Regions from separate parts of the Vibrio pomeroyi genome, predicted to be linked through region 2. Evidence: riboswitches for the same ligand, from Rfam matches in the RefSeq annotation. Region 2 holds a riboswitch; each other region holds the start of a gene.
What was found. Region 2 has a riboswitch for thiamine pyrophosphate ahead of thiC (phosphomethylpyrimidine synthase ThiC). Riboswitches for the same ligand answer to the same signal wherever they lie in the genome.
Positions count from the first base shown of each region.

Region 1: linked by a shared signal. The riboswitch ahead of thiB (thiamine ABC transporter substrate binding subunit) and the one ahead of thiC (phosphomethylpyrimidine synthase ThiC) in region 2 are both predicted to bind thiamine pyrophosphate.
Region 3: linked by a shared signal. The riboswitch ahead of thiD (bifunctional hydroxymethylpyrimidine kinase/phosphomethylpyrimidine kinase) and the one ahead of thiC (phosphomethylpyrimidine synthase ThiC) in region 2 are both predicted to bind thiamine pyrophosphate.

Region 1 is NZ_AP025506.1:3,238,841-3,245,219, forward strand. It holds gene pmbA (metalloprotease PmbA) at 1-502, opposite strand, end outside; gene yjgA (ribosome biogenesis factor YjgA) at 621-1,145, shown strand; gene thiQ (thiamine ABC transporter ATP-binding protein) at 1,253-1,957, opposite strand; gene thiP (thiamine/thiamine pyrophosphate ABC transporter permease ThiP) at 1,968-3,563, opposite strand; gene thiB (thiamine ABC transporter substrate binding subunit) at 3,647-4,639, opposite strand; TPP riboswitch at 4,693-4,812, opposite strand; gene OCV12_RS14300 (flavin prenyltransferase UbiX) at 4,856-5,479, opposite strand; gene mpl (UDP-N-acetylmuramate:L-alanyl-gamma-D-glutamyl-meso-diaminopimelate ligase) at 5,518-6,379, opposite strand, start outside.
Region 2 is NZ_AP025506.1:3,567,241-3,573,619, reverse strand. It holds gene OCV12_RS15885 (multicopper oxidase family protein) at 1-1,331, shown strand, start outside; gene crcB (fluoride efflux transporter CrcB) at 1,432-1,815, shown strand; TPP riboswitch at 1,878-1,976, shown strand; gene thiC (phosphomethylpyrimidine synthase ThiC) at 2,106-4,055, shown strand; gene OCV12_RS15870 (thiamine phosphate synthase) at 4,055-5,347, shown strand; gene OCV12_RS15865 (HesA/MoeB/ThiF family protein) at 5,337-6,119, shown strand; gene thiS (sulfur carrier protein ThiS) at 6,116-6,325, shown strand; gene OCV12_RS15855 (thiazole synthase) at 6,328-6,379, shown strand, end outside.
Region 3 is NZ_AP025507.1:919,505-925,883, reverse strand. It holds gene OCV12_RS20215 (ABC transporter permease) at 1-269, opposite strand, end outside; gene OCV12_RS20210 (ABC transporter ATP-binding protein) at 262-1,041, opposite strand; gene thiD (bifunctional hydroxymethylpyrimidine kinase/phosphomethylpyrimidine kinase) at 1,031-1,915, opposite strand; TPP riboswitch at 2,014-2,125, opposite strand; gene OCV12_RS20200 (DMT family transporter) at 2,224-3,141, opposite strand; gene OCV12_RS20195 (helix-turn-helix domain-containing protein) at 3,222-3,959, opposite strand; gene OCV12_RS20190 (DUF4382 domain-containing protein) at 4,133-5,161, opposite strand; gene OCV12_RS20185 (DUF2999 family protein) at 5,584-5,835, opposite strand; gene OCV12_RS20180 (ElyC/SanA/YdcF family protein) at 5,943-6,379, opposite strand, start outside.

The DNA of each region.
Region 1 (6,379 bases), 330 kb from region 2:
AAACCTTAACGCCGTAGTGGCTGTCGTAGCTTGCGCCATCACTCTGTTTAATCTTGTCGCTATAAGCGAGCGCTTGCTTCTCAGCTGCAATCGCAATCTCAGCGGCATAGTCAGGGTTAGGCTCGTCAGGGTGGAAAAGATCCAAGTCTGGAATTTCTTTTACCATGTATTCTTTTGCTGCAGGACCTGCAAACGGGTCTTCAGACGTGTACTGAGCGATATCAAGCGCGGCTGCTACCGTTTGAGCAATCGCCTTCTCACTCAGATCAGATGTAGATGCGCTGCCTTTTTTCTGGCCGCGATAAACAGTAATACCAAGTGCACCATCACTATTAAATTCAACGTTTTCTACTTCACACATACGTGTTGAAACACTTAAACCCGTTGACTTAGTAATAGCAACTTCAGCGGCGTCGGCACTCACAGAGGCCATGTCCAACGCTTTTGCTACTGCGGCTTCTAGCTCAACTCTTTGCTGGGCGACTTGCTGTTTTACATCCATATCTATTCTAATTTTGTAGGTCAATATTACGTAGGATAACAAGAATTTCGCTTTCTCCCCAAGATTCTTGCTAAAATAGGCAATATATTCGTTTGAGATAGTGACATAGGCAGAAAAGATGGCTCGCAAAAACCAAAAAGCCCCATGGGAACCAGAAGAAGAAATCATCTGGGTAAGTAAGACAGAAATGAAAACCGACATGGAAGCGCTACAAAAACTGGGGGAAGAACTTGTTTCCCTGAAGCCTTCTGTATTAGACAAGTTTCCTCTGTCTGAAGATTTGGCACAAGCGATTAAAGATGCACAACGCTTTAAAAATGAAGCGAAGCGCCGTCAACTTCAATACATTGGTAAAGTAATGCGCAATGTTGATCCTGAGCCAATTCAAGCGGCTTTGGATAAAGTGCGTAACAAGCACTCGCAAGCAACCGCTGAACTGCACAAGCTAGAGCAACTGCGTGATCGCGTTGTTGCTGAAGGCGATGCTGCTATTTCAGAAGTCATGGACATGTACCCTGAAGCAGACCGTCAGCGTCTTCGTCAGCTAGCTCGCCAAGCTAACAAAGAGAAATCAGCGAACAAGCCAGCAAAGGCTTCTCGTGAAATCTTCCAAATCTTAAAAGAGCTAAAGCTAGAAGACTAATCTTTGTCGCTTTACTCTGTAAGATAATAAAAGACCTAGCGCATGCTAGGTCTTTTTGTTTTCGACGTACTCAGTATCACAACATATTCAATGTTAAAACTAAGCTATCACTCACCCGCTTTCACAAACGAACTGAGTTCTGGTTGTGGGTGGTCAGCGGTAAGCTCGGCTATCGAGTCTTCAACCAACACCTTCCCCAGTGCCACAAACACAAACTTGTTCGCAATGCTGCGAGCATCTCCCAAATGATGTGTCACCATCAAGACGGTAATGTTGCGCTCTGCTGCTAATCGTTTTACCAAGCTCAACATCTCTTCGCGTAGCAAAGGGTCAAGCGCAGAGAAAGGTTCATCAAGCAGCCAAATATCGTGTGGTTGAACAAAACAACGCGCCAGTGCGACACGCTGACGTTGCCCACCAGACAATTGTTCAGGCAGCCTATCTAAGTACTCCGCTACACCCACCTGTGCAGCCGCTTGCTCAACGTCGAGCTTTTGGGTTGCGGTAAGCTTTAACCCCGGATGCAAGCCTAAGCCAATATTTTCACGCACAGTGAGGTGAGCAAATAGATTGTGTTCTTGGAACAACATCGCCAGCGGGCGTTGGTGCGCTTCTTTGCCAATCAATGATTGTCCTGCCACCGAGATATTTCCCGATGTCGGCTCAATAAACCCAGCAACCAATGCAAGTAGCGTTGATTTACCCGCACCACTTGGTCCCATTAGAGCAACAATGTCGCCCTGCTCTGCTTGGAAATCAAAACTAAACAACTCTTGGTGATAGTGGTAATCCACATCTTTCATCACTAACATCATCGGTTCCTTAACTCTTTAGCTTTGAGCTTCGAGTAAACAAAAATTCAATCAGACTAAAACTGCCCACACTCAGTAACAGCAAACTCACTGACACCACTGCCGCCGCTTCCATTTGATAGCTACCTAACAGTTGGAATAGATACAAAGGCAAAGTTCTAAAGTCTTGGCTACCAAACAAGGCAATCGCACTTAAGTCACCCATCGCCAGCATAAAGCTGATTGAGAGTGCTTGCGCCATTGGTTTACGTAGCGCACGCCACTCTACCAGTCTAAAACGAGTGAACCCTGTCATTCCTAAGCTTGCACACACATACTGATACTGCTGAGAAAGATGCAGCATAGGTTGAGCCAAGGTTTTAATCACGTAAGGCAACGCCATCAAACTGTTTACGGCAATCACGATAAAGAAAGCCAAGCTGAACACATCAGTAAATGAACGCAATAATAAGAACAGGCCTGTACTTATCACCAAGCCCGGCGTCACCAAAATGATAGTGCCAATCAGCTCAATCTTATCCGCTCTAAAGTTCTTATTCTGCAAACGCCATGCGCGACTGGTTAGCAAGATCGCGATACCAATACCAACGGCAATAATACTTGCGAGGGAAGCAACACGAACCGAGGTCATTAACGCTGCCCAAAATGGCTCGCTGCTCAGTACAGTGAGCGCCTGAGAGTTAACACCACTTAGAATAACCATGGCTAATGGCGGCAATACCAGCATTGAGACTATGATGATCCAAAAGCTATCCCAAGCTTTTGACCACCAGCTGTCCTTAACCAAATACTTCTCTTCCGACAGCTGACTAGCCGTCACAGATATAGGCTTAGACAAACGCTGAATACTCACCGCTAATACAGCACACAACAGCATTTGCCATATCGCGAGTAACGCGCCAGCTTGCAGGTCAAAGTCAAATTTGATTGCTTGATAGATGGCGAGCTCAATGGTGGTTGATTTCGGACCACCACCCAGCGCCATCACGGTAGCAAAGCTGGTGAAACACAACATGAAGACCAAGCCACACACATGCGGCAACTGCTGTCTTAGCCTCGGCCATTCAACCCATTTAAATTTATTCCAATGACTCATACCCAAGTGAGCACACAGTTTATGCTGCTCAGCCGGCACAGTATCTAACGCTTGTAGAAGTAAACGGCTGGCATAAGGCAGGTTGAAGAAAACGTGCGCCAACAAAATACCATTCAAGCCATAAATAGAGAATGGTAGCTCAATGTCGAAGTTCGCCAAGAATTTAGCGAACCAACCACTGTTGCCGTAAATCGCTAGCAAACCAAACACGCCGACTAATACGGGCAGAACCAAGGTCGACGCGAATAGCCTTAACAACAAGGCTCGTCCAAAAAACTGTCTGCGACACAGAGCGTGTGCAATAGGTATAGCAAAGCCAACACTCAGCACTGTTGAGAGTGTCGCTTGATAAAAGCTGAATTTCGTTACATGCCAATAGTAAGGGTCGGACCATACTTGGCTGATATCAAGAGAAGGGGCATTGCTAAGCAATGCCCCAACTGCTGAAACCACGAAGGCGGTAATGAGTATCGCAACCCAGATCCCGACCTTAGGTGTTTTCTTTATCATAAATTGATTTTTTACCGTAAATGGTTCACTCCAAACATCACGGATGAACCTTTAAATACAGAAAGCGAGTTTTTAAAAGTAAATTAAAAAGTAAGTGCACTCTGCCATTCACGAATCCAAGGCTTACGCTTCTCTGCGATCTCTTCAGAACTAAAGCTCAATGCTTTCTGTGGAACTGTTAGCTGCTCAAAGCCTTTTGGTAGCTCGACAGCCGTTACTGGGTACATCCAGTTACCTGTAGGCATCGCCGATTGGAATTCATCACTTAGGATAAACGCCATAAACTCATCAGCAAGCTTTTCGTTCTTGCTGCCTTTAACCTTAGCGGCTACTTCAACTTGAGTGTAATGTCCTTCTTCGAAGCTCGCTGCAGCGTACTTAGAATCGCTCTCTGCAATGATATGGTAAGCCGGAGAAGTTGTGTAAGACAGAACCAAGTCAGACTCACCTTCTAGGAACATAGAGTAAGCTTCAGACCAACCTTTGGTTACCGTAACGGTTTTCTGAGCCAGCTTCTTCCAAGCTACCGTTGCTTCATCACCATAAACCGATTTCATCCATAACATCATGCCTTGTCCAGGTGTTGAAGTGCGTGGATCTTGGTAGATAACCTTCAGATCATCACGCTGCTCAACCAGCTCTTTCAAACTCTTAGGCGGGTTTGTTAGTTTATCGGTGTTATATACAAAGGCAAAGTAACCAAAGTCATAAGGTACAAAGGTATTGTCATCCCAACCATTAGGCAGTGTTACTGATGAAGTATCAACCTTGTGCTCAGCCAATAAACCCGTCACTTTCGCTTCAGCCATTAGGTTGTTATCTAGACCTAATACGATGTCAGCCTTGCTGTTACCGCCCTCAAGACGCAAGCGGTTAAGAATAGACACGCCATCTTCAAGCGCGACAAAATTCACATCACAACCACACTTCTCTTCAAATGCTTTTTCAACGGCAGGACGAGGGCCCCAATCCGCAGCAAAAGAGTCATAGGTGTATACAGTCAAAGTGTTGTCTGCAGCGAAGGCAGAAAAAGAGATCGCTGTAGTAACAGCAAGGGTAGTTAATGTGAATTTCACTGGACGCTCTCCATGGTCTGAGCGGCACAGGTTTGAGGGAGGAGAACGGTAGAGGTTGTTCCTAACTCAATTCCTACGCCAGCATTATCTGGTTCAGGTTTACGGGTCCCAAGCATGTGCTTGATCTCAGCTCGCATTCATTATTTGAATGGTTCGCTCCCCGATGAGTGTTCAGAATTGTAATTCGAATTTTAACAATAAGCTATCAAGTTTGGATCAATTACGTTGATCGTAACCCCAACGTGGCACTAAACCTTGCTCGATACCAAGATGGTCCAAAATGCGCGCCACCATAAAATCAACCAAGTCGTCAATCGATTTAGGTTGGTGATAAAAGCCCGGAGCCGCAGGCATGATTGTCACGCCCATGGTTGAGAGCTTGTGCATGTTCTCTAGGTGAAGCGTCGAAAATGGTGTTTCACGAACCACCAATAACAGCTGACCTCGCTCTTTCATGACTACGTCTGCTGCTCGCTCAATCAGGTTATCTGATAGGCCATGAGCAATTGAAGCCAAGCTGCCCGCAGAACACGGACACACCACCATCTGCTTCGGCGCAGCTGAACCAGATGCAACTGGTGAGAACCAGTCATCTTTACCACACACCACCAACTTTTCTGGGTCGCAGCCGAGATGCTTAACCAAAGCTTGTTTCGCAGCTTCCGGTCCAGCAGGTAACTTAAGTTCATGCTCTGTTGCTAAGACTACTCGCGCAGCCGACGATATCAGTAAATACACCTGATAATCGGCTGCCAGTAAGCATTCGAGTAAACGCAGTCCGTAAGGCGCACCTGATGCGCCAGTGAAAGCAAGAGTTATCGCTTTATCGTGTTTTGTCATGTTCTCAGTTACGTCAAATTATAAGGTCTTGGATTGGGTTAACCTTTAAGGGCTAACGCATCCAACAATTTCTGATGAATACCACCAAAGCCACCATTACTCATTACCAAGATTTGGTCACCCGCTTGTGCCTCTGAGACAATTTTAGCAACGAATGCATCCATGTCATTACTGACGTGTGCAGGCTGATGACAAGCATCTGCGACATCTTGTACAGACCAATCAATGTTATCCGGTTGGAATAAGTAGGTAGAATCCGCTTGCTTTAGCGAATCAGCCAAGGTTTCTTTGTGCACACCACGCTTCATGGTGGCAGAACGAGGCTCTAAAACGGCAATGATTTTTTTCGTGTCGACCTTATTACGTAAACCACCGAGCGTAAGTTCAATCGCGGTTGGGTGATGTGCAAAATCATCATAAACAGACACACCTGACACCTCACCTTTAAACTCCAAACGGCGCTTGGTGTTAATGAACTTCGCCAACGATTCACACCCTAAGTCAGGTGTCACACCCACATGCCTTGCCGCCGCAATCGCCATTAAGGCGTTGTTAACGTTGTGGTCGCCGACTAAATCCCAATCTACCGTACCAACACATTTGCCTTGGAAGTAAACCTCAAACTTAGAGCCGTCTTTAACTAGCTTCTTGGTATCCCAATCACCAAGTTCACCGCTCGATTCAGCCTCACTCCAGCAACCGCGAGATAGAACATCTTGAATAGCTATGTCTTGCTTAGGTGAGAAAATGCGACCATTGCTTGGTACGGTACGCACCAAATGATGGAACTGACGCTTGATCGCTTCAAGATCATCGAAGATGTCAGCATGATCGAATTCAAGGTTATTCATGACCAAGGTTCTTGGATGGTAATGAACGAACTTAGAGCGTTTATCGAAA
Region 2 (6,379 bases):
TAACCGTCCTACCTGCTTGCTCAATGAAGCGGTCTGTTGATGAGCAAGGAAAGTTCGTTTATGACTTAACTGCTGAGCCTTCAACCGCTGAGTTGGTGAAGGGATTTAGTACTAATGTTTTAGTCTTTAATGGACAGATTCCAGCGCCGATTATTCGCTGTCGACAAGGCGAAAAGGTAACGATTCGATTTACAAACAAGCTATCAGAACCGACCACAATTCATTGGCATGGCCTGAGAATTCCGATCGAAATGGACGGGGTACCTTTCTTAAGTCAGCCTCCTATTATGCCCGGTGAAACGTTTGTCTATGAGTTTACGCCACCAGATGCGGGCACATTCTGGTATCACCCGCACATGAACAGTGTTAAGCAACTTGGTATGGGCTTGGTCGGGCTTATTATTGTCGAAGAGAGTGCGCCAGTTCAGTTCGATGAAGAGCATGCTCTGATGCTGAAACATTGGCATATCGACAAACAAGGTCAGTGGAAAGACTTGATGATCCCTCGCCTCAGCGCTCGTATGGGTACGCCAGGAGAGTGGAGTAGCGTCAATGGAGTACATGAACCTATCTATCAATTGAAGCAGCACGCAACGACTAGGCTGCGTATTGCGAATGTTGATAACACGATTACCTATCCGATAGCTATTGAAGGTGCTGAAGCATGGGTCATTGCCATTGATGGTAACCCTGTAAAGACACCTTATAAGCTGACTCAACACAAAATTGGCCCAGGTATGCGTGTCGATCTCGGGTTGATTGCTCCCAAGGCGGGGGAGCGAGTGAATGTTTTGCAAATGAAGGGACGCTTTCCTTTTTCCTTATGTGAGTTTAAGGTTGTAGATTCCACGCTAATAGAAGGCCAAACACTTCCTTCATTGCCTCTCAATCCTGTGCCTAACTTAGATCTCGTTAACGCAGAAGAAATTGATTTTGTGTTTGAGTGGGAAGGAGCGGTATCACCGGTATCTAAAGATGGGAAGTCGATGCCTAAGTTTTGGCTTACGAATAAACGCGCGTGGGAGGGAATGAGCAAAGACAATATTCCAGATCCGTTGGCGACTTTGGAGTTAGGCAAAACTTATATATTCGATCTAAAGAATGTCACTCAATACCATCATCCAATTCATATTCATGGTCATACATTCACAGTACTGGAACTTGATGGTAAAAAAATAGAAGAACCTTTCCATACCGACACTGTGTTACTTGGGAAAAATGGTCGAGCGAAAGCTGCGTTTGTTGCAGACAACCCAGGGCGTTGGATGTACCACTGTCATGTAATTGAGCACATGAAAACGGGGTTGATGGGATATATTGAAGTTAAGTGACACCTGTAACGTTTAATATTTGCGCATGCATTCTTAGTTTCTACCCTCGCTTTTATCGGTGGTAAAGCTAGAATATAGGGACTGTTATTTGGGAGGATTCATGGGTCAGCTATCTATTTTAGGTTTTATTGCCATTGGTGGTGCATTTGGTGCTTGTTCGCGCTATTTGATTTCAGAGTTATGTGTCGTGATGTTAGGGCGTGGTTTTCCTTACGGTACGCTAACTGTTAACGTGATCGGCTCCTTCATTATGGGTTTGCTCATCGCCGCATTTGAAAATGAGATGGTTGCGACTGAACCATGGAGACAGATCATCGGCCTTGGTTTCCTTGGAGCCCTGACGACGTTTTCTACATTTTCGATGGATAACGTACTTCTTATGCAGCAGGGCGCTTTCTTTAAGATGGGGCTCAATGTGCTGCTCAACGTGGTTCTCAGTATCTCGGCAGCATGGATCGGCTTCCAACTTTTGATAAAGTCTTAAAACTTTCTTACGATTTGTTAACAACTCGGCTTGGTTTATCCAAGCCGTTTTTATATACTCGATCGAACTTGTCGGAGTGCCATATGGCTGAGACCGTTAACTCGGGATCCGTTGAACCTGATCAGGCTAATACCTGCGAAGGGAACAAGAGTAGATATCTAACTAGAATCCTTCTAGAGATCTATCTCCAGATCACAACTGTATTTCTTACCGTGATCCCTCTTGTCGCATCTAATCCGTCAAGCATTTTTATCCCTATAAATAATGGCTAAAAGCCAAGGAAAAATGCTATGTCGAGTCGTAAACAAGCAAGACTGGAAGCGAAGAATTTCATCGATTCTTTATCCGTACAACCTTATCCAAATTCAAAAAAAGCTTACATCCAAGGTTCTCGAGAGGATATTCAAGTTCCTGTACGAGAAATTTCACTCGCAGATAGCCTTGTTGGTGGTACCAAAAAAGAGCCTGTATTCGAACCTAATGAGCCTATTCATGTCTACGACACCTCCGGTGTTTATACCGATCCTACGCATGAAATAGACCTTTATAGCGGCCTTCCTAAGTTGCGAGAGCAATGGATTGAAGAGCGTGGTGATACGGAATTGCTTGATGATGTAAGCTCTGTTTACACCAAAGAACGTTTAGAAGATGAAACCCTAGACGACCTTCGTTACGGAAACCTGCCTCGAATTCGTCGCGCTACTGGCGACCAATGTGTTACTCAGCTGCACTATGCTCGTCAGGGTATTATCACACCTGAAATGGAGTACATTGCCATACGTGAGAACATGGGACGTCAGAAGTTCGCTGATGAGCAGCTTAACCATCAACACCCTGGCCATAACTTTGGTGCAAACCTGCCGAAAGAAATCACTCCTGAGTTCGTGCGTAAAGAGGTTGCTGAAGGTCGAGCTATTATCCCTTCAAACATCAACCACCCAGAATCAGAACCTATGATTATTGGCCGAAACTTCTTAGTGAAAGTGAACGCCAATATCGGTAACTCTTCTGTAAGCTCTTCGATTGAAGAAGAAGTTGAGAAGCTAGTATGGTCGACTCGCTGGGGCGGCGATACCGTAATGGACCTTTCTACTGGCCGTAATATCCACGAGACTCGCGAATGGATTCTGCGCAACAGCCCAGTGCCAATTGGTACAGTTCCTATGTATCAGGCGCTTGAAAAAGTTAATGGCGTAGCCGAAGACCTTAACTGGGAAGTGATGCGCGATACCTTGATTGAACAAGCGGAGCAGGGTGTTGATTACTTCACTATCCATGCAGGTTTACTGCTTCGTTACGTTCCTATGACGGCTAAACGCGTGACTGGTATTGTCTCTCGTGGTGGCTCTATTATCGCGAAATGGTGTCTTGCTCATCACCAAGAAAGCTTTCTATACACACACTTCCGCGAGATCTGTGAGATCTGTGCGAAGTACGATGTAGCTTTGTCACTAGGTGACGGCCTACGTCCTGGCTCTATTGCTGATGCCAACGATGAGGCTCAATTTTCTGAGTTACGTACTCTAGGTGAGCTGACTAAAGTGGCTTGGGAATACGATGTTCAGGTGATCATTGAAGGTCCTGGACATGTACCTATGCATCTTATTAAAGAGAACATGGACGAGCAGTTAGAGCACTGCCATGAAGCACCTTTCTATACATTAGGCCCACTGACTACAGATATCGCACCTGGTTATGACCACATTACCTCTGGTATTGGCGCGGCAATGATTGGTTGGTACGGCTGTGCGATGCTTTGTTATGTAACACCTAAAGAGCATCTGGGCTTACCAAATAAAGAAGATGTGAAGACTGGCTTGATTACTTACAAGCTGGCAGCACATGCAGCAGACTTGGCAAAAGGGCATCCGGGCGCACAAATCCGAGATAATGCATTATCTAAAGCTCGTTTTGAATTCCGTTGGGAAGACCAATTTAATCTAGCTTTAGATCCAGAAACAGCGCGTTCTTTCCACGATGAAACTCTGCCACAAGAGTCGGGCAAGGTTGCTCACTTCTGCTCTATGTGTGGGCCTAAGTTCTGCTCGATGAAGATTTCTCAAGAAGTTCGAGAGTATGCGAAAGACACAGAGCAAGTAGCCGCTGATCAGGCTATCGAGATTAAGATGCTAGATAACCCGTTGGAGGGAATGCGTCAAAAATCACAGGAGTTCCGTGATACTGGCTCTGAACTTTATCACCCTGCTGTAGGCGTAAAAGAAGCTCAATTAGAGGAATAATGACAGTGAAGATTCTCATCCCATCTCAATACATCGAGTTAACGGGGGAGGTTCAAAACTGTCTATTGGTTGCTAAACGACAAGGTTTAGCAACTGATGCAGTTGAGTTGGGTGTAAGCCCAACTCGATACTTCTCTATCGTTGATGCTCAACAGGCACTATCTATTGGCTTTGCTCATGATATTGATTCATTGGCGGAGTGTCAGTTAGCGCAACTGAACCATGTTGTTGATTACAGTAATTCAGTTGCTTTAACCGATGTTTGTGCCGCTTTGACTCAAGCTTCGAACACCGTCTATATCGGAGTCCCCGATGATTCAGCTGTGTTAGATATCTGGTCACACCTAGATGCTAATCGTGTTATCAAGAGTGAAACTACAGCTCATAAAGACTTAGATAGTCGTGGTCACTTTGCTTGGTTACTTACTTTATTGGCGTTGGAATTTCCATTGGAAGACGCGTTGGTTTTAGCTCGCGCTGCATCGAATGTTTCACGTGGAACATGGCCAGCACACTATCAAAATTTTCCTATCCCTGTTCTAGAAGATGAACGACTGGATATCAGTGTTGGTTGGGCCAACCAAGGGACATCACTTTCCTTCCCCGAGTTAAGCAAAAATAGCCTTGGCTTATACCCGGTTGTTGATGATGTTGAGTGGATAGAAAGGTTGCTTAAACTTGGAATCAACACCGTCCAACTGCGTATTAAGAACCCTCAACAAGCCGACTTAGAGCAACAAGTCGCACGGTCGATCGAACTTGGTCGAGAATATAACGCTCAGGTTTTTATTAACGATTACTGGCAGCTTGCACTTAAGCATGGTGCTTTTGGTGTGCATCTGGGGCAAGAGGATATCGAAGAATCAAACCTTTCCCAACTGAGCCAAGCGGGTATTAAGATCGGTCTATCGACTCATGGTTATTATGAGTTGCTACGCATCGTCCAAATCAATCCAAGCTACATTGCACTAGGCCATATATTTCCGACCACAACGAAACAGATGCCATCCAAGCCTCAAGGCTTGGTGCGTTTATCTCTGTACCAACAGCTAATTGATACCATCCCATATACAGAAGAACTTACTGGTTATCCGACGGTGGCTATTGGTGGTATTGACCAATCGACAGCTGCGCAGGTTTGGGATTGTGGTGTATCGAGCTTAGCGGTTGTACGTGCGATTACATTAGCGGAAGACCCACAAAAAGTGATCGAATTCTTCGACAAGCTAATGGCTCCTAGCTCTTCAACGCTTAGTAAAGAGGTTATGCGGGAGCCTAGCTATGTTGAGTGACTTTGAGTTCATCCGTTACCAACGACAAATTGCATTACCTGAGGTGGGTGAGCAAGGGCAACGAAACCTGTTAAACAGCCATGTGTTGGTGATTGGTTGTGGTGGTTTAGGTAATGCGGCTTCTCTCTATCTCGCAGCTTCTGGTGTGGGAAGAATCGTGTTGGTCGATGACGATTGTGTTGATTCGTCGAACCTACATAGACAAGTAGCGTTCAAGGAAAACCAATTAGGTTCACCTAAGGTTGAAGCACTCAAACAACAACTGAATGAACTAAATGACCGCAGCCAAGTAAGAACCATCAATCAACGAATGAGTGAAAGCCAAATTGAATTAGAAGTCATGTTGGCTGATCTCGTGTTGGATTGTACTGACAACTTCGCGTCACGGCAGCAGGTTAACCGAGCTTGTTTTAAAGCGAATACGCCTTTGATATCGGGTTCCGCAATCGGCTGGAAAGGTCAATTTATTGTCTTTGATTATCAGAACCAGAAAGGGTGTTACCACTGCCTTTTCCCGTTTGAGCACCATCCACAAACAACGCGTTGTAGTGATAGCGGCATCATTGGTCCAGTGGTTGGCACTATAGGTAACCTCCAAGCTCTTGCTGCTATTCAGCGTATTAGTAGTGGCGAGTTTAAAGTCGCAACACATCAACTAAAGCTGTTCGATGGCCAGACCATGAACTGGCAAAACCTAATGGTCACGCAAGATAGCGAATGTCCGGTTTGCAACACAACTGCGATCCAACACCTAGAAGAAGAAGCACAATGAGCCACATAACTATTTCTATAAACGAGCAACCAGAGCAGGTCGCGCAATCGTCGTCTCTTTCAGACATCATCCAAGCACTATCGCTACCTGATTTAGGGTGTGTATTTGCTATCAATAATGCGGTTGTACCACGCAGTCAATGGCAAAAAACCATCGTCAACGAAGGCGATTCCATCTCTCTTTTCCAAGCTATTGCAGGGGGCTAACCATGTTAACCATCGCAGATAAAACATTTCAATCACGTCTGTTCACGGGAACTG
Region 3 (6,379 bases), on a different replicon from region 2:
AATAGCCCAAGTAAGATCTCTTGCGCGGTCACCCAAGTGTGTTTGAGTAACACATCGTAGCGTTCAATCAGCTTAAGGAAGACTTCAGCGGGAGCTGGCAGAATGAAGCTTGGCATCTCGAAGATAACCACCACCATTTGCCATAAACCAAGAATCACAGCACTGCTGATGACCAAGCGCATAACGGGATTCATCTGACGAGGATGTGTTGTACTAGCCTGTGCGTTAGTTGAACCAGCCACAGCTTCACTTCGCGTTAGATCATTCATAATCACGCTCCAACTGATCTAAGATGGCTTGTTGCAACTCGGCACATTCCCCATCTAACACGCGTGGCGTCGACGTGTGAGGCACAGATAAAGAGTGAGCACTCGCAGGCGTTCCTTGCAACACATACAAGTTATCCGCTAAACGCACTGCTTCTTGTGGATCATGGGTGATCAACACAACGGTTTTATCTCTTAACAGTTCACACGCTAACGTCTGTAACTTGTGTCTTGTTACCGCATCCAGCGCAGAGAAAGGTTCGTCCATCAGCACGACTGGCTTGTCTTGCATTAAGGTTCGAGCCAAAGCAACACGCTGGCGCATACCACCAGACAACTGATCCGGCATAGCATCTGCGTAATCGGCCAAACCAACCGAAGTCAGCAACTCTAACGCTTGGGTAGTTTGAGCTTGTTTATTGGATGCTTGGCTTTGATGCTTATCTGCAGAATCTTGAAAGCGATGGCTCAGACACACATTGTCGATAACCGACAACCACGGCAGTAGTAAGTCTTGTTGCGCCATGTATGCGATGCGATCGGTGAGAGGCAGTTCATCAGACGTTGCCAATGTGCCCTGCCACTCAACTTTGTCATCGAGTAAACCCGCTAGGTATCGTAATATCGTGGTTTTCCCGCAGCCACTGCGACCAAGTAGCACAGTCCACTTACCTGCACTCAAGCTCAGTGACAAACCCGATAAGGTCGCATGCTCGCTATCTCGGTAACGCAGAGTCGCATTGCTGAGTTGAACGCCAATTGTATTAACGGACATTACCGTGCCCAACGAAGAAGTGATTTACCGGGCCATGACCTTGACCGACTTTCAACTCGTCAGCATGCGCAATCGCGCGCGAAATGTATTGTTTACCTAGGTCGACAGCCTCTGGAAGCGTGTTGCCTTGAGCCAAGAAAGAAGCGATAGCAGAAGAGAGCGTACAACCCGTGCCATGGGTGTTTTTGGTAGGAAAACGCTTCGCGCTAATCAGAGCAGATGTGGTTGGCAGAATAAGTAAGTCGTTACTATTTTCATCCTTCTCCAAGTGACCACCTTTAAGCAGGACTGCTTTAGCACCTAAAGCGCGCAGGTCTTCAATCATATCCTGCATTTCCGCTTCGCTCTCAGGCACGGCTTTACCCGTAAGTGCAGCGCCTTCAGGCAAGTTAGGGGTAATGATATCTGCGAGTGGAATCAGTTCTTGTTTTAGCGTGGTGATCGCCGAGTTTTCTAAAAGAAGGTCGCCACTTGTCGCGACCATTACCGGGTCGATCACTAGGTGTTTAGGTTGGTATTGTTTGATTTTGTCCGCGACGACTTTGATGATTTGAGAATCCGCCAACATGCCGACTTTTACCGCCACGATATTCAAATCGGTAAACACTGCATCTAGCTGGCTAGCGACATGCTCAAGCGGGATTGGGAAAATTGCTGACACGCCTTGGGTATTCTGAGATGTAATCGCGGTAATCACCGAACAAGCGAAACTACCCGTTGCAGACATGGCTTTAATATCAGCTTGAATGCCCGCGCCGCCGCCACTGTCAGAACCCGCAATGGTCAAAACAATAGGAGTATTGATCGAAGAAGATTGGTTTTCTGGTGTTTGAGTGCTGCTAGGTGATACTTGAGAATTGGAATGCTGTGTCATGGTCGCTCCTACTGTCTAAAAGACGTAAGAGAACCGAACTTTGGCCGCAAAGAGAGTGTGGAGGTGAAAGCAATGAGAGATCATTGTTGAACCACGTAGGCAAAGTAATCATAGTTCCCTACGCCAGTGTTAACTGAATCAGGTTCAACGGGTCTCGAATAACGATCTCAGCAAACACCAACTAAGGTATATGCCCCCCGACTATTGATAACGATAGTAACAGCACTCTCGCAACTGAGATACTCATTTTATTCAATTATAAGAATCACGCATGAATTTAATTCAACTAATCTTGCTTTAACAAATACTTATAACGGCTTTTTAGTCGGTTGAGATTGGATGAATAAACACATCACTATCAAGAACATACCTAGCCATCCAACCAATGGAATAAGCTCCCCCACAATACACACGGCCAATACGGCGGCAACAACTGGCTCAAGTAAAGTAATCAAGTTGGCGCTACTCGCTGTGACGTGGCGTAGCCCAAAACTGAAAGCGATATACCCCAAACATTGAGGAAGTAACACCAAGTAACTCACCACCAATATATTGGTATTCGATGCGAACAGGTTATCCCCTGTAAACCACAGCGTTGGCAGTAACAACATCGCTCCCAATCCAAATATGCTGCCCATCGCCGCTTGAGACTTAATGCCTTCGTCTATCAGAGCTTTTGTCGCCCACGAATAAATGGCGTAACACAACCCAGCAACCAACCCCAACCCAATGCCCAAAAGCTTCAGGTCGTCGCCAGATTCACTCATCGATGATGATTCTGAAAACACCAGTAACCCAATACCAACCACGCCAATGGCAAAGCTCGTTAACCAACGTTTGTTGATATTATTCTTTTTGCTAATAAGACACTCTAAAAGTGCAGAAAAGAAAGGCGCGGTAGCTATCGACACCACCGTTCCCATTGCAACACCCGATAACTTCATCGAAGAATAGAAAGCCAAAGGATAGATCGCTAAAGCCAGTACACTCGCTGCTAACAGCTTTTTGTTGAGCAAAAGCTTATCAAGTGAAGATAAGATCTTTCGAAACGCTAAGCCCGCTTGCAGTAAGCCACCAACGCCCATTGAAAACGCACCAATCGCTAATGGACTGAGATCAGGCGCAAAGCTTGCGGCTGTGCCTGTCGTGCCCCATAAAACAGAAGCAAACACGATGGCTAAAGTGCCCGTTTGGAATTCGTTAACGCGATTGATGGCAAGATTCATTGCTATTACCTAGTTTATTTTCATTTCTGAAATAGATAATAGTGAACATATACTAAGTTGAGTTTGCCAAAAGGACGCTATTATTGTTTTGGAAGACTCTCTTTCATCGAACCTAAAAACGCCCTTGGAGACATGCCAAAGTGCTGAGAGAAGCGTCGACTGAATGCAGACAAGTCGCTATAACCTACATTTTCTGCGACCAATTGAACGGGTAAATCGGTATGGCTTAGCAAGGCTTGGGCTTTTTCCATACGATAGCGAGTGATGTATTTAAGCGCACTGATTCCAATGCACTCTTTAAAGCGTTTCTTAAATTGAGTGGGGCTCAAACATGCCGTTTCTGCAAGCTGAGAAATAGAGAGAGGTTGGGCGTAATTATCCGCAATGAGCCTTTGTACCGCACGAATACGAGGGTCGATACTTTTACTCACTTCTTGTTGCTCTAATAGCAGTGAAAACACATCCAAGATGGATGACTCAATGCCACTGTCGACTTGATATTCCAACTGCTTTTCAACAAACAACAAGAAGCTCATTAAAGGTGGCGTTATCGTGAAAACTGAGAGCTCATGCTCTAACAAGTGCTTCGGTAACTCCGTCATATCCGCGACAATAAACCGTGCCGCTTCATCAGCTTTAAACGCATGCGCTGTGGTTACCGGAATCACCACACATTCACCGACAGAAACCTTGCCAACATACCCTACCATTTCAATGCTTATACTCCCTTGAATGGGCAACACCAGTTGATGGTAACCATCATGAGCATGAGTATTAAATTGCTTGGTGTAAGATCGAATGCTTAAGCTAGATTTCATGAGCAACGCCAGAGTACATTTCGCTAGGTTAAAGTAATAGAGACAACGCTACATTATCACTCCCCTAGAGTCACACTCAATGCTCATCAAATTCATGCTAGCTAGGCAACATGATCAAAAACGGCCTCCAAATGAGAGGCCGTTTTTATTAAAAAGCGTAATTCACACCAAGATTAGAATGATACTTGGCTGTCCTGACCCACGGTGACTTGCACGCCATTTTGAGCTTCGTATATTGCGAAGCCTGCGGCTAATGGCGCAGCATTGTCTTCATCACTGTCATGCTGCGCAGTACAGGTATAACCCAATGAGTAAGTACCTGGGTCAATGAAGCCCAGAGAGAACTCATAGTTTGTCTGTGCTTGATTCATTGTCACTGATGCTGAAGTGATCGGTTTCACTTCATCACTGCCGCCGATTGGTGCCATGTCAGCTTTGTCGACATCGCCTTCATACAGATAAACCGACTGAACGAACGTGTTATCGTCTGTAGGATTACAAGCTTCGAAAGTTGTGGTCGCTACAGTACCTTCAATGTTTCCTGTCTCAACCGTATTGATAAGGCTCACAGACGTTCTTTGAATGGTGTAATCAGGGAAAGTCGAACTGTTCTTTAGGCCACGTCGAAGATCGAACTCGACAACAAAATCGTTGCTTTGTTGGTTCACATTAAATGAATCATTAAAGTACAGTACGCCAGCGTTATCTTCTTTACCCACACCTTGCGGGCACGCGCCATTACCTTTCACCGTTAACTCACGATTCGTATCATCATTTTCTATCACGTAAGATGGATCTGTTGGGTGATCGCCATCATGAGCAAACACACACAACTTATAGCTACCTACTGGAACTACCTCATTTTCAATCAAAGGGAGCACATCGCTGCCTTGGTAATCCAATAAATTCACACTTAACGGAATAGGATCTGCGCCATCAGGTAATAGATCGCCGTTCTCATCAACGTAGTCGCCGTTTTCATCCGTTTTATACACGTCATATACTAGTGGTGAACCTCCTTGTTGAGGAAGTAAAGCCACCTTGCTGAATGTCACCGTCACATCTTTAACACCATCGACGGGCGCATCACTCACGCTCAAGGTAATGGGTGTCGTGCTGCTTGATGATCCTGAATCACCACCACAACCGACAAGCCCAGCCAGCACAAGGCTCGCTAAAGCGGTTTCCTTTAAATACTTCATAACTCATTTCCTATAAATCACTGCTCAATAAAGGGCTTAGTTTGTTGCCCTCTTATTCTTTTTCCTTAATGTGGCTCATAGAAGAACAGCGCTTATACCAAAATCGGTTACCCCTATTATTTAGGGATATCTCCATCCAAAAACTCTGTTCATCAAGGTGCACATATCAGGTCGCACATAGGTTAATTAAGTCTAGTAAGTAAATTGTCAATAGTCGCACGTGTTTGGCAAGATTGCTGTCAATTGTGTTGAAATAGTCGGTATGTATGGAGTCAGATAAGATAATTGAAAGCAACTCAACCAAAGCCCCAAACTACCACCAAGATCAAAAAAGGCCGTCAAGACAGCCTATTGCTGAACTTAAACGACCTTTTCATTGAATTTTGATTAAGCTAAGACGATATCAGCTCATTCAAACTCTCTTATTTTTGAAGTTGCTCTTTAGCGGCTTCAACCTTAGAAAAATCTAGGCCAAGCTCTTCAACTGCTTCTTTGATTAGCGCAGGGTTTTGCATTACCTGACCCATCAGCATTTGAAGTTTATCTTGTGGTAAACCAAGTTGGCTGATCGTCGCCATTGCTGCAAGAGGATTCTCGGTCAACGTTTTGAATAGCTCGCTGATCTGCTCGTCGCTAATATTGTTCTCTTTCAACATTGCTAAAATCGGGTTCATTTTTTTGCCTTTGAAACACTAAATTAAGTAGGAGCACAGCATACCATCTAGCTGTGCTCGATTGTACTAGCAACTTATACTTTGCCTACTGTGAAGTAACGCTAAGCCTAGCGAGACTCTAATGGGTAAGAGCGGTAGCTCCACATCCCATACGTTCTAAGAGCATCACGGTAGATACCTAGTAACTCGCCATCACTCGCCTTCTTAAGATCTGCGAGTGGCTTATCTGGGTAAGAAACCGTATCAAAGGTGATGCCCTGAGGGCCGGTTTGCCAGCTAGCGATTTCAAATAGAGTTTGACCACGACGAACATGGCTTGCCGAGCTGATAATAGTCGCGTGCTTAATGTCATGACGAGCTAACGCGTAACTACTGAATAAGGCATTGCCTACCGTGCTGGTCGCATAGTTCTCTTCGATGATGCGATCTTTGCTTACCCCTTTCTCGATAAGCCAATCCGCCATTAACTTGCCTTCAGTCTTATGGTTCTTCGGCACACCACCCGTTAACACGATCATCGCGTCTGGGTTCGCTTTAGCCATCG